Regions from separate parts of the Peribacillus sp. TH16 genome, predicted to be linked through region 2. Evidence: riboswitches for the same ligand, from Rfam matches in the RefSeq annotation. Region 2 holds a riboswitch; each other region holds the start of a gene.

Region 1 (3,199 bases), 1.4 Mb from region 2:
AAAAAAATAGAGCTCCTCAGTAAGATATGAGTGTAGATACCATTCTAACTCAAAACCTTAAGGAGGAAGCCCTAATATGAAGTTTAAAATGCAAGACAAACAAAATCACCTAATACTTAATGAGCAAGGCAAGTATTAGTCCTGTGAGGAAGAAACAATATCACTCTCATCTCATCCATTTAAAGAAAAGGTTTCCTTTACGATAATACCTTTATTGAATTTTTTCATACGAGATTAACGAAGGAAGTAAAGCCTTAAAAGAAAGTAAATGGTAATTGAACATCTGGCAATCTGGCATTTTCATGTTTAAGACTTCTGACTGAGACAAAATGAAAGTCACTAAATTTGGAAGCAGGAAGGAATGATCTGACGTGAAGGTAAACAGAAAACTACACCAAAAAAATCCAGAGTGACACACTACTCTGGATTTTAATATTAAGATACTTGTTCTAGATTTTTATTATTGGCAGGAGGGTGGAATTGACCTTCCCATTTAGAAATAACGATTGCTGCAAGTGCATTACCTACAACATTCACTGCCGTACGACCCATATCAAGAATACGGTCAATACCAGCAATAAATGCTAAGCCTTCAATTGGAATACCGACGGTGCCTAGTGTTGCCAAAAGGACGACGAAGGAGACACCTGGTACACCTGCAATTCCTTTAGATGTAATCATCAACACTAGCATTAAGGTAATTTGCTGCATGATGCTCAAATCAATTCCATACATTTGAGCAATGAAAATGGCTGCTAATGCTTGATATAACGTAGAACCATCAAGGTTGAAAGAGTAGCCTGTCGGAATTACGAATGATGCAATATGTTTTGGACATCCGGCCTTCTCCATTTTTTCCATGATTTTTGGGAGGACGGATTCCGAACTAGCTGTTGAAAATGCTAAAATTAACTCTTCTTTTAGAAGCTTAATCAATTTAAAAATACCAAACCCTACTACTTTAGCAATAATTCCAAGAACGACAAGTACAAAGAAAAGCATTGTTCCATATACTGAAAGCGCTAACTTACCTAAAGGAATTAATGACGCCAAACCGAATTTAGAGATTGTTACCCCTATTAGTGCAAATACACCGACTGGAGCGAATTTCATAATCAAGTTGGTTAAGTAGAACATCCCTTCTGCCGTACCTTGGAAGAATCGAAATACCGGTTTACCTTTTTCTCCAATTGCGGCAATACTAACGCCAAATAATACAGAGAAGAAAATAATGGCTAGCATATCGCCTTCTACCATCGCTTTAATCGGATTCGATGGTACGATGTGAACAATTGTATCTACAAAAGATTCATGCTGCTTAGTTTCTGCTGTATCTACATAACTGGATATATCTGTTTGTTCAAGCTGGTTCATGTTTATACCAGCGCCCGGCTGAAGTAAATTAGCGGAAACCAGACCAACAAGAATTGCTATTTGCGTTACTACCACAAAGTATAAAAGTGATTTGGCACCAATTTTACCTACTGATTTCAAATCGCCTACCCCTGCAACGGCAACAATCAGACTTGAAACAATGATTGGTACAACAATCATTTTAATCATGCGTAAGAACATATCTCCCAATGGTTGTAAATAGCCTTGGGCAGTCTCATTACCATAAAAAATGGCACCAACAATAATCCCTAGAATTAATCCAATGAATATTTGGCTAGCTAAACTTAATTTAATTTTCTTCATTTACTTTCCTCACATTCCATAAGTTCTTTGATGTAAAAACATTTTGTCTCGTAAGGGATACAAGTTATTAAATAGAAAGAAAGTGAATTTTATTTTTTTGAAAATTCTGTCTTTATACCGAAAGAAAAGACACTTCATTTGTCGATTCCTATTGGCTTGACTATTCATACATGTTCCCTTTAGACTCTGACGAGGTTAGCTGTCGGGTTAGGAATTGGAAACACAAATACCCTATCATCTCTGAATTCACCCCTAGCGGAAAATATCAGCAAAATGGTTTCCCCGTTCTATTAATAAGATTAAGAGAACCAACTTATAATAAAAATATTAATCTGTAAATATTTATTATAGGATTTAGGGGCACGCCATCTTTCTCTACGATTATAAAAATTCATCCTCTTTTTTAGAGTGGGCTCATTGAAAATACGATGATTCAAATGATATTAATACATGAGACATTTAAAATCTTTTTAAAATCGCAAGTTTGATATAAAGTTTGGTAATCTTTGAGATATGTATGTGGTGTAAATCCCCATTTACGCTTCCTCTTTTACCAATTTCATCCTCCTTTTTTAATCTATGTAGTTCTATTCAGTGATTATAAAATACTTCCTTTCTTCCTTATTTTTAAGGGATGAATCAATAATGTAACATTAAAATGAAGCGCTTACAATAATTATTTAAAGGAAATTCGGGAGTATAAGACTTTTTTCGACATTTTTCGATAATTTCTATACTGAGTACACACCACCATTATTGTTCTCAATATAAACACTTAATTATTTTTATATATCGGATAGTTCCTACATTTTTCAAGGTAAACTTGATTGATTTTCAGCCATAACAGTTCCCTTTTTTCATTTTTTTCTTCTATCGTGTAATTTAGACTTACAGTGTGTTAAAGTTTATTCCTTGGAAAATACCCGATGATTTTGTGATAGTGGTAGAAAATGGCATACCAATTGGTCAATTGAAGCTTACAATACGACAGTCAGAGGCAATGAGATTGGTTATGTAAATCTATTATCTAAATCTATTATCTAATTCCTGAAAAACGTCGAGCTGATTTAGGGAGGAATTTACATGAGTATGCTCTAAAGTTTTTTCAAAACAAGGGAGTAACTGAGTATCATCTTCGACACTTAAACATTACCCAAAGTCGCTTTCAGCCTAATAGAATTACGTTTGAGGCTAAATTAAAAAAGGTCCATTTTGTTGGTTCAAAAAGAGTGGTATAGTGTGTATCAGGCTCTCAGGAGATTGTTGTTAACCTATCTGATGAGGAGCAAATGGATTATCTAGGTGAGAGTATTTGCTTGAGTGCTAGAAAAGACTTGGTAAAAATACTTTAATATGTCGGTAAGCTCTGTTAAGAGGAACCTTTACAGAGCTTTTTTCTATTCAAGTATCGGGACAGCAGCGTAAACTTTCATTTATGAGAGAAAGCAGAGGATAACCACGAAAAAAAAGAATAGTTTTTTACCATTATCCTTTTTTTGGC
Region 2 (3,199 bases):
ATGATAATTTCTCCATTACTCACGATGGCAATAACACTGATATTATATTTCGCACGTAAATCAAGCTCTCTGAGACTTTTTCCTGTCATGCTTATGGGTATAATGATTTCCTCGATATTGTATTCTTTTGAGAGTTCTATATAGTTCAGCATGTTGGGTGATAGGAGTTGATTAGCGACCCGTTCACCCATATCTCTTTCAGGGTAGATAACCCAGTCAGCACCAACTTTAGCGAGCACTTGACCGTGATGTTTATTTAGAGCTTTTGCTATTACCTTTTTCACTCCTAGTTCCTTTAAAAGCAATGTAGTTAAAATGCTTGACTGCATATCATTTCCGATGGCTACGATGACACAATCAAAATTACGGATTCCAATGGATTTTAGTGCCTCTTCTTCGGTAGTATCAGCCATAACTGCATGAGTTACACTTAATTCTGCATTCTCGACTCTTTCCTCGCTTACATCAATACCCAAGACTTCTTGTCCGGCTGTATATAATCTATGAGCTACACTCGTTCCGAATCTTCCTAAACCGATAACGGCATATTGTCGTTTTCCCATCTTTAACACTCCCTCATTAATGATTAACCAATCATGATTTTGCCTTTTGGACGGCGGAATGGATCTGGTTTACGTCTCATTGCGATAGCAAAAGCAAAAGTCAAAGGTCCAACCCGGCCCGCAAACATTGTGAAAATAATGAGCATCCGACCAATGGGGGATAATTCAGGGGTTAATCCCATTGAGAGACCCACGGTAGCAAATGCTGAAGTGGCTTCAAATAAAACCGTCAAGAAATCACTTCCGGTTTCTGTAATAGTCAGCAGAATGGTGATGGTTGAAACGATAAATACCCCGATGGAGGTAACGGATAATGCTTTAAATATCGTTTCATTCACAATGCGGTACCGAAACAATACCACATCTTCTTTTCCTTTAATCTGTGACCAAACCGTTCCAATCAGCGTCGCTAATGTGGTGGTTTTAATCCCACCGCCAGTCGATCCCGGTGAAGCCCCAACAAACATCAAGAAAATGATCAGCAGCAATGTGGGTTGTGTTAAATCAGGGATATTCAATGTATTAGAACCTGCTGTCCTCGGAGTAACGGATTGAAACAAAGAAGCCAACGTTTTCCCCATGAAAGATAAAGGCTGCAATGTTTTGGCATTTCCAAATTCAAATATAAAGATTAAAATGGCCCCGCCAATTGTAAGGATTAAGCTAGCCATCAGTACAACCTTCGTATGTACAGACAAACGATGGGTATCACGGTATTCGTAAATTTCATTCATCACGATAAATCCTATACCGCCTAATGTGATCAGGGAAGCGACTGTAAGGGTTACGAAAGGATCTGATGCATAAGTAGTCAAGCTCCTAAACCCTCCCATTAAGTCAAAGCCCGCATTATTGAAATTGGAAATCGAATGAAAAAGGCCGTAATAGATTGCTCTGCCTATTGGCATGTCAAAAGAAAAGCGAATCGATAGTATAACGGCACCTGAAATTTCAATAATGGCAGTGTAAATTAAAATCCTTTTTACTAACTTAACTACACCTGCCATAGATAAATTATTTAAAGACTCCTGCAAGACTAACCGGCCTTTTAAAGAAATTCTTTTGCCTAATAAGAAAAAGAAAAGCGTCGCAAATGACATAAACCCCAAGCCGCCTATTTGAATGAGTGATAAAATGACCAACTCTCCAAATGTTGTAAAAGTGGTTCCCGTATCTACTACGACAAGCCCTGTTACACATGTAGCAGAGGTTGAGGTAAATAAAGCATTTAGAAAAGAAAGACCATTCCCATTTTCAGTGGAAATCGGCAGGGTTAATAAATAGGCTCCAACAAGTATCAGGAAGGCAAAGCCAAGTACAAGAATTTTTGGCGGATCTAACAAATCTTTTGCTTTTATCAAATTGATCATCCTTACCCTGTTAATGAATTAGCAACCTACTAACAAACGTAATATATCCACAGATAACCAACCATTATCCAGTGATAGGGTTAGTATTTTGCTCGTACTGCATTCCATTCGTCATCCATCTAGATAAACAATCAATAGACCAAGTTCCTTTTGCTATACATGCGCCCATTCTGCACAAGCCCTTTTATTTGTGAAAAAAGGTATTCATTATCCTTAATCAAGCTTAGGTAATTCTCTTTGGAAATCCTTTTTTAAAGCATAATAAAAAGACCTACATAACATCTGGCTGCTATTTTGTTACAGAAAAGCAAACAAAAAAGCCCCTGAAATAGGCGGTCTTATGACCTCCTTCGCTTTAGCCGACGAAGTTAGCTGACGGGTAGGATGGCGAAAGAGCTGATCTCATCCTTTCTGCAAGGCAGAATTAACCCCAAATGATTGGTTCCTCCGTAATCAATTTACTTGAGTTTAGGCCGAAATGCATTAAATTGATAAACGTATTCTACTCCCATCATTTACTAGTTGTAAACCCCTAAATTGTAAAAAAAATTTGCTAGAACAAAACAGAAAATTTACGTTTTTTTTACATATTAAAAACTTATTGACAAAAATTAGTTGGGACATTATGATAGGTTCGATAAATTTGAAAAATAACATCCAGTAATTTTATGTTTCTAATAAATAAATATATGGTATTTCCTTTTGGAATTAGATACAGAAAATCTCAAAGTTTATTGAATTCGTATTTTGAAATTTTAATACATTATATAAAAAAGGCGGGCAAGTATGGAGAAGACGTTTAATAGATATGTTGTTAACGCTACAGGTAAAGGTGGACAGACGTATTTAACTCAATGCCAGGATAAAGATGCACTAAGGAAATGGATAGCCGATCATGAGGATCAAATAATAATGAATGAGTTAAGGATAACAGATAAGAAAAAGAATCCATTGATAAATTTTTTTTTCAAAGGTAATATCATCTGAATTCATAGGTCCTTATTAACTGGATCATGAAAATAATTGAACATTAAAAGTTAGTAGAGGGTCAAGCATATTGAATAATAATTCACTCATTATGTCCTTTTTCAGTATTTCAACTATTTAAATTCCTGCGTTAATCAGGCAATCTGAAGCTTAACATCCATATTGCGTTATATTTTCAAACTCATTTATATTGAATGAGTTTTTTTTGCGTGTATTAAATATTGGGATGGAAATATTCAAAAAAGCTTAAAAGATTTGGATGTAATAGAGAATGTGATA
Region 3 (3,199 bases), on a different contig from region 2:
CAGTCTCAATGAAGCAGGTTTTACTTTCCTAGAAAGTTTTTACCGAAGTGAATTATTCCATGAAAGCGATGATGTCATCACTTTCTCATCAGATTGCCGCTTCTGGATTGTTCAAAAGTAAGAATTAGTTTTTCAAAATTCACAAAAAAAACCAGAGTGACATATCACTCTGGTTTTTTTATATTAAGAAACTTGTTCTAGTTTTTCATTATTGGCAGGAGGGTTGAATTGACCTTCCCATTTTGAGATAACGATTGCTGCAAGTGAATTACCAATAACGTTTACTACTGTACGGCCCATATCAAGAATACGGTCTATACCAGCAATAAATGCTAAACCTTCAATTGGAATACCAACTGTTCCTAATGTCGCTAAAAGAACTACGAAAGATACACCAGGTACACCTGCAATCCCCTTAGATGTGATCATTAACACTAACATTAGTGTAATTTGTTCATAAGCGCTTAAATCAATCCCATACATTTGAGCGATGAAGATAGCTGCTAACGCTTGATATAATGTAGAACCATCAAGGTTAAAAGAGTATCCTGTCGGAATAACAAACGTAGCAATATGTTTCGGACATCCCGCTTTCTCCATTTTTTCCATGATTCTCGGAAGAACTGCCTCAGAACTTGCTGTCGAGAACGCAAGAATTAATTCCTCTTTTAGAAGCTTAATCAACGTAAAGATATTGAACCCTACAAATTTTGCAATAAGACCCAGAACGACAATTACAAAGAAAATCATTGTTCCGTATACAGAAAGCGCTAACTTACCTAATGGAATTAAAGATTCCAAACCGAACTTGGAGATGGTCACACCGATTAGTGCAAATACCCCGATAGGAGCAAATTTCATGACCATATTAGTTAAGTAGAACATTCCTTCTGCTGCACCTTGGAAGAAACGGAATACAGGTTTACCTTTTTCACCGATAGCCGCAATACTAAGTCCAAACAAAACAGAGAAGAAAATGATTGCTAGCATATCGCCTTCTACCATAGCTTTAATTGGATTGGATGGCACAATGTGAACAATTGTATCCACAAAAGATTCATGCTGCTTAGTTTCTGCTGTATCAACATAGGTAGAAATATCAGTTTGTTCTAGATTGTTCATATTTACACCAGCACCAGGCTGGATAATATTCGCGGAAACTAGACCAACAGCAATCGCTATCATTGTTACCACCACAAAGTATGAAAGTGATTTAGCTCCTAGTTTACCTACTGCTTTTAAATCACCTACACCCGCAACTGCAACGATAAGACTTGACACAATGATTGGTACTACAATCATTTTAATCATTCGTAGGAAAATGTCTCCGAATGGTTGTAAAAAGTTTTGGGCTGTCGCATTACCATAAAAAATGGCACCAACAATAATCCCTAGAATTAAACCAATAAAAATTTGGCTAGCTAAACTTAATTTAAATTTCTTCATTTACTTTCCTCACCTTCCATAAAGTCTTTAAAGCAAAAACATTTTGTCTCGGTAAGGGAAACAAGATACTAATAGAAAGAAAGTAATTTTTCTTTTATTGAAAAACTCTATCTTTACGCCGAAAAAAAGACACTTCATGTGTCGATTTCCTATAGGCGTGAATATTCACACATGTTCCCTTAAAGACGCTGACGAGGTTAGCTGTCGGGTTAGGAATTGGAAACACAAAAGCCCTTTCATTTCTGAATTCACCCCTAGCGAAAAAAATCCGCAAAAATGGGTCCCCCGTTCTTGTAATAAGATTAAGCGAATACTTAATAATAAAATATTATACTAAAAATGTTATTCTGTAAATATTTTTTCTTGTCCCTTTAAGAAAAAACCTTTGCAAATGTCTGAATATTCTGTATTAGTGACTATTTTACCTATAATAACACATTCTCTATTTTGCTTAATTTTGTTATATGGATATATAAATAACAATAAAACTGATTGATATATCCCTTCTCTCGAATAATGAAAAAATGGATTATTTTTCTAACATACCCAGTAATATATACCTCACCTTTTCCCGAGTGGTGAATTTTTTATAACTAGCAGATTTCACCTTCTCAAACTGAATTGGAGTAACAAAATAAGAATGATTTTTCACAATCCTATTCGGTTCTATTAGAATAACATCACCTACCGCCGGTCCCTTTATGAGTTCTTGCTTTCCTTCTGCTTTAAGCCCTTTTGTAATATAGTGTTTATCCACATAGCCTTTTTTAGTCAATTTGTAGACATGCGGCTGTTTTTTATGATGTACTGCCTCTACAGGGATAGAGGGTACACCCGCTTTCTCATTGGTTATTACAGTAAGATTGACTTTTGACCCTACCAACAAAGGTTTAGTTTCTTCATCTCCTGGCTCAATCAATGCCTGAAATGGAAATCTGTTATCTTTTTTTAGTGATGGCTCCTCTTCTGGATAAGAATGTATACGACCTATTGTTCCGTTCAACGCCTTTTTTAAATCAGGGGAACTTGCCTTTATAGTCATGCCCACTTCAGCTTTTTTCATCTCCTCTTCAGAGAAATCCCCTTCAATTGCCACATTTGTTGAAACAATGGATATAATGGGATTATTCAGGTTTTTATTGATATTTTTTACAACACCATCAGCCTCACTCGCCGTCTCAACCGCGCCTTTTTGCTCCTCAATTGAACTTAATTGAGCATCCAGCATAACAACCTTTTCTTCCAAGCGGTTTTTTTCAAGTTCCAGCTTGTACATTTCTTGCTCAATATTACTTTCAATCAAGTCTGAAGAGGTAGTTGTTATATCAATATTTAAGCTCTTTTCTATCGAATTATCGATTACTGCTTTATTAGAATTACTTGTCAAACTTCCTTGATAAGCTTTCAACTTATCAATGTAATCATTAATCCCCACCATTTCACCCTCAGCGGCAGTTTTTTCCGCTTCTAGATTTCCTTTGAGAGCATCAAGTTCGGGTGTAGTATATTCAAACAACGAAGATCCAGCCGTTACCTCATCTCCCTCTTTTACAAGGAATTTCTGAAAATCATTTTTCTTGGTATCGAAATAGATATCATACTCTTCTACAGGTTTAACTACCCCTTTTGTTTGAATAGTATCCGTAATTGTATCTTTTTTTACCTTTGTCCAGTTTTCGACAAAAACAGTTCGTTCTACTTTGCTTTCTTTCTTTTCAATAAGGTAAAAGTTAACGGTTATTAACGCAGCCGA
Region 4 (3,199 bases), on a different contig from region 2:
TCCATCCTTTTGGCTTTTCGCGAATCCATTTAACAATCATCCCGGACTGAGACAACGTAAATGGAATAAATACCCCTACCGCATAAAGTGGAATAAGATTTTCTGTATGTCCTCCAAATGCGATTATTAAGATGATTGATGCAAGTCCTAGTATGATAATTCCATTGGAATATCCTAATCGGTCTCCTCTAATTGTAAACGCCCTTGGTATGAATTTATCCTTTGCAAGATTTACCGCAAGCAAAGGGAAAGCAGAATAGCCAGTGTTGGCAGCAAGAATTAATATTAATGCTGTCGTTCCTTGGATAAAGAAATACATAAAGTTGCGTCCAAATATCTCTTCAGCAATTTGTGAAACAACAGTTACCTCTGCGCTAGGAACAATGCTTAAATAATAGGCTAAGAATACAATACCCGTAAATAACACAGCAAGTAAGGAACCCATTGCTATTAATGTTTTTGCAGCATTATTAGGCGCTGGATTTTTAAAATTTGGAATCGCATTGGAAATCGCTTCAACTCCTGTTAATGCAGAGCTACCTGATGCAAAAGCTCTTAGAAGTATAAATAAACTGATCCCTGCTACTGGTGTTCCGATTGATGCATGTAAGTCAGGGGAAACTTCACCAGTCAAAATTTTGTATACACCTACACCAATCAGAATGAATAACGCTAAAACGAAAAGATACACTGGATAGGCTAATACGGAAGCCGACTCTGTTACCCCTCTTAGGTTAAGGATGGTAAGAAGAATTACAAAAATTATAGCAATAACGACATTATATGAATGTAGGCTGGGAAAAGCAGATGTGATGGCATCTGTACCCGCAGAAACACTTACAGCCACAGTTAGGATATAGTCGACTAACAAAGATCCTCCAGCTATCAGCCCAGGATTTACACCCAAATTATTTTTTGAAACCACGTATGCTCCCCCGCCATGAGGATAAGCAAAGATAATTTGTCTATAGGACAAGATTAAAGCCATTAACAGAATCAATACACCAATGGCGATAGGAATGGAATACCAAAATGCTGCGGCACCCACTGTAATTAAAACAATTAAAATTTGTTCCGGGCCATATGCAACGGAAGACAAAGCATCAGAAGATAATATGGCCAAAGCTTTTGTTTTGTTAAGCTTTTGGTCACCTAATGCAGTAGATTTTAGAGGCCGACCTATTAAGAACCTCTTTATAGAAGATAACACTAGAAATCACCGCCATTTTTCAAATTAAGTTTATTTTGCCCAGTTATATGAAAAAAACTTTACGAAAAAAACAAGAATAAAATAGAAAAATGCCCACAAGTCATAGTTAAATAGACCTGCAGACATCATTTTTTTGTCTCACAAGCTCCACCTTCCTTCTCATATAACGCTTACGAGGTTAGCTGTCGGATTCGGACCTTTGAGTAGCCCTACCTAGAAAGGATTCACCCCTTGGATTGTAAAACAATCCTAATAACGGTTCCCCCGTACCATAAGGTTTCAGCGATTTAGAAATATGAAACTGTTGATATCATACTCCCGTGATTCGGAAAAGTAAATGAAAAATTTGCAAACAAAAAGAATAATTTTTTCTTAGAGAGGTTATGTTGTTAACGAATACTTCATTAGTGATTAAGACGCATGGTACCAAGAAAGGATAGAAGAGAATTACATGCCAAAAAAAAATGATAACCCAATAATATCTGATGAATTTTTAGATCAAGTGGTTAAAGAAATTAACGAACAATATGGTGGTCCTACAATGGAAAAAAATGATCAGCACCAAAATAGAGATAGGGAAGAACGAAGCTGAATACATCTCTTATTTATTAACAAAAGGAAATTCCTTTCTGATTATCCCCCCAAAAAAACTCTGGATTCCTCTCACCCAGAGTTTTTTTACACTAGACACCTTTAATTCCTCACCTGTTTATTACCAGTAAATTAGGAACTGCCATTTGTACTTCTCTCCTCTTTGTGGTTTCTTATCAGCTCAAAATACGCTCTCACGATTTGTAATTTTTCTATACTCAACTTATAGAGAAAACTTTATTTTTAGTTGAGTACGAATGGAAATCTAGTAATCTCCCCTCACCCTTTAGGACTCGTATATTCATTCATTATGATTAACTAATTAAAAATTATGTGCTCTTTCTTTTAACAACTTGTCCAAACCAATATAGCTTATTCTCATAGAATGATTACAAGAAATTATTATTACCGAAAGGAGAGAAACAACATTGAGTGAAAATGATGAAGTTTTATATGATACTCCAATGGTCCCAAATGGAAAACTAATTTCTGGCCATACAAAGGAGTTTCAAAAAGATGTACTTGGCTTTCTTACCCGTTTATCAAAAGAATATGGAGACGTTGCAAAATTTCGTTTTGGACCTTTCCAAAATGTTTACCTCATTTCAAATCCGGATTTAATAAAGCAGATACTTGTAACGAAACAAAAATCCTTCGTCAAATCAAAGGACAGCAATGCTATAAAACCACTCGTTGGTGATGGACTTCTTACTAGCGAAAAAAACGTTCACATGCGCCAGAGAAGGCTTATTCAACCCTCTTTCAAAAAGTCCCATATTAGCAATTATGCCCAGGATATGATAGATATAACAATGGACTTTATTTCAACTTGGGAAAATGAGAAAGAACGGATTATTACGAAAGATATGATGAATATCGCCCTTGGGATAATAAGCAAGACCATGTTCAGCATGGATTTCAAAGATGGGTATGATGTGGTCGGAGAACCGATGGAAGCAGCCTTGAGAATTTCCGTCAAAAGGATGAGAACACTTCTTCAATTACCCTTATGGGTTCCAACTAAAAGCAACCGTGAATATAAAAATGCGATACAAAGACTTGATAAAGTGATTTATAGCATTATCGAAAAACGTAGGGAAGATGCAGAAAGACATGAAGATATGCTTGGAATTTTAATGGAGGCTCGAGATGATGAGGACGGCTTAGGTATGTCAAACCAGCAAGTACGCGATGAACTAATGACCATCTTCATTGCCGGTCACGAAACGACGGCAAATGCGCTTTCCTGGGCCATATACTTTCTTTCACAGAATCCAGAAGTGGAAACTAAACTTTTCAATGAAATAGATAGAGTAATAGGCAACCGGACTCCTACGCCTGACGATTTCATGAAATTAACATACACACAAAATATTATCAGGGAATCACTTCGCATAT

The links. A riboswitch is a leader RNA that binds a small molecule or an ion and turns the genes downstream of it on or off. The one in region 2 is predicted to bind cyclic di-AMP.
Region 1: it holds a riboswitch for cyclic di-AMP, as region 2 does, so the genes downstream of both, JFV29_RS17375 (cation:dicarboxylate symporter family transporter) here and JFV29_RS24045 (TrkH family potassium uptake protein) in region 2, are expected to answer to the same signal.
Region 3: it holds a riboswitch for cyclic di-AMP, as region 2 does, so the genes downstream of both, JFV29_RS29455 (cation:dicarboxylate symporter family transporter) here and JFV29_RS24045 (TrkH family potassium uptake protein) in region 2, are expected to answer to the same signal.
Region 4: it holds a riboswitch for cyclic di-AMP, as region 2 does, so the genes downstream of both, JFV29_RS08115 (APC family permease) here and JFV29_RS24045 (TrkH family potassium uptake protein) in region 2, are expected to answer to the same signal.

What each region holds. Positions count from the first base shown of each region.
Region 1 is NZ_JAEKEM010000009.1:710,027-713,225, reverse strand. Features, by position in the region: gene JFV29_RS17375 (cation:dicarboxylate symporter family transporter) at 436-1,698, opposite strand; cyclic di-AMP (ydaO/yuaA leader) riboswitch at 1,867-2,014, opposite strand.
Region 2 is NZ_JAEKEM010000009.1:2,089,237-2,092,435, reverse strand. Features, by position in the region: gene JFV29_RS24050 (potassium channel family protein) at 1-563, opposite strand, end outside; gene JFV29_RS24045 (TrkH family potassium uptake protein) at 587-1,933, opposite strand; cyclic di-AMP (ydaO/yuaA leader) riboswitch at 2,276-2,418, opposite strand; gene JFV29_RS24040 (hypothetical protein) at 2,720-2,920, shown strand.
Region 3 is NZ_JAEKEM010000011.1:178,017-181,215, reverse strand. Features, by position in the region: gene JFV29_RS29460 (class I SAM-dependent methyltransferase) at 1-121, shown strand, start outside; gene JFV29_RS29455 (cation:dicarboxylate symporter family transporter) at 184-1,446, opposite strand; cyclic di-AMP (ydaO/yuaA leader) riboswitch at 1,618-1,765, opposite strand; gene JFV29_RS29450 (efflux RND transporter periplasmic adaptor subunit) at 1,976-3,199, opposite strand, start outside.
Region 4 is NZ_JAEKEM010000002.1:1,678,650-1,681,848, forward strand. Features, by position in the region: gene JFV29_RS08115 (APC family permease) at 1-1,210, opposite strand, end outside; cyclic di-AMP (ydaO/yuaA leader) riboswitch at 1,362-1,505, opposite strand; gene JFV29_RS08120 (hypothetical protein) at 1,662-1,802, shown strand; gene JFV29_RS08125 (cytochrome P450) at 2,230-3,199, shown strand, end outside.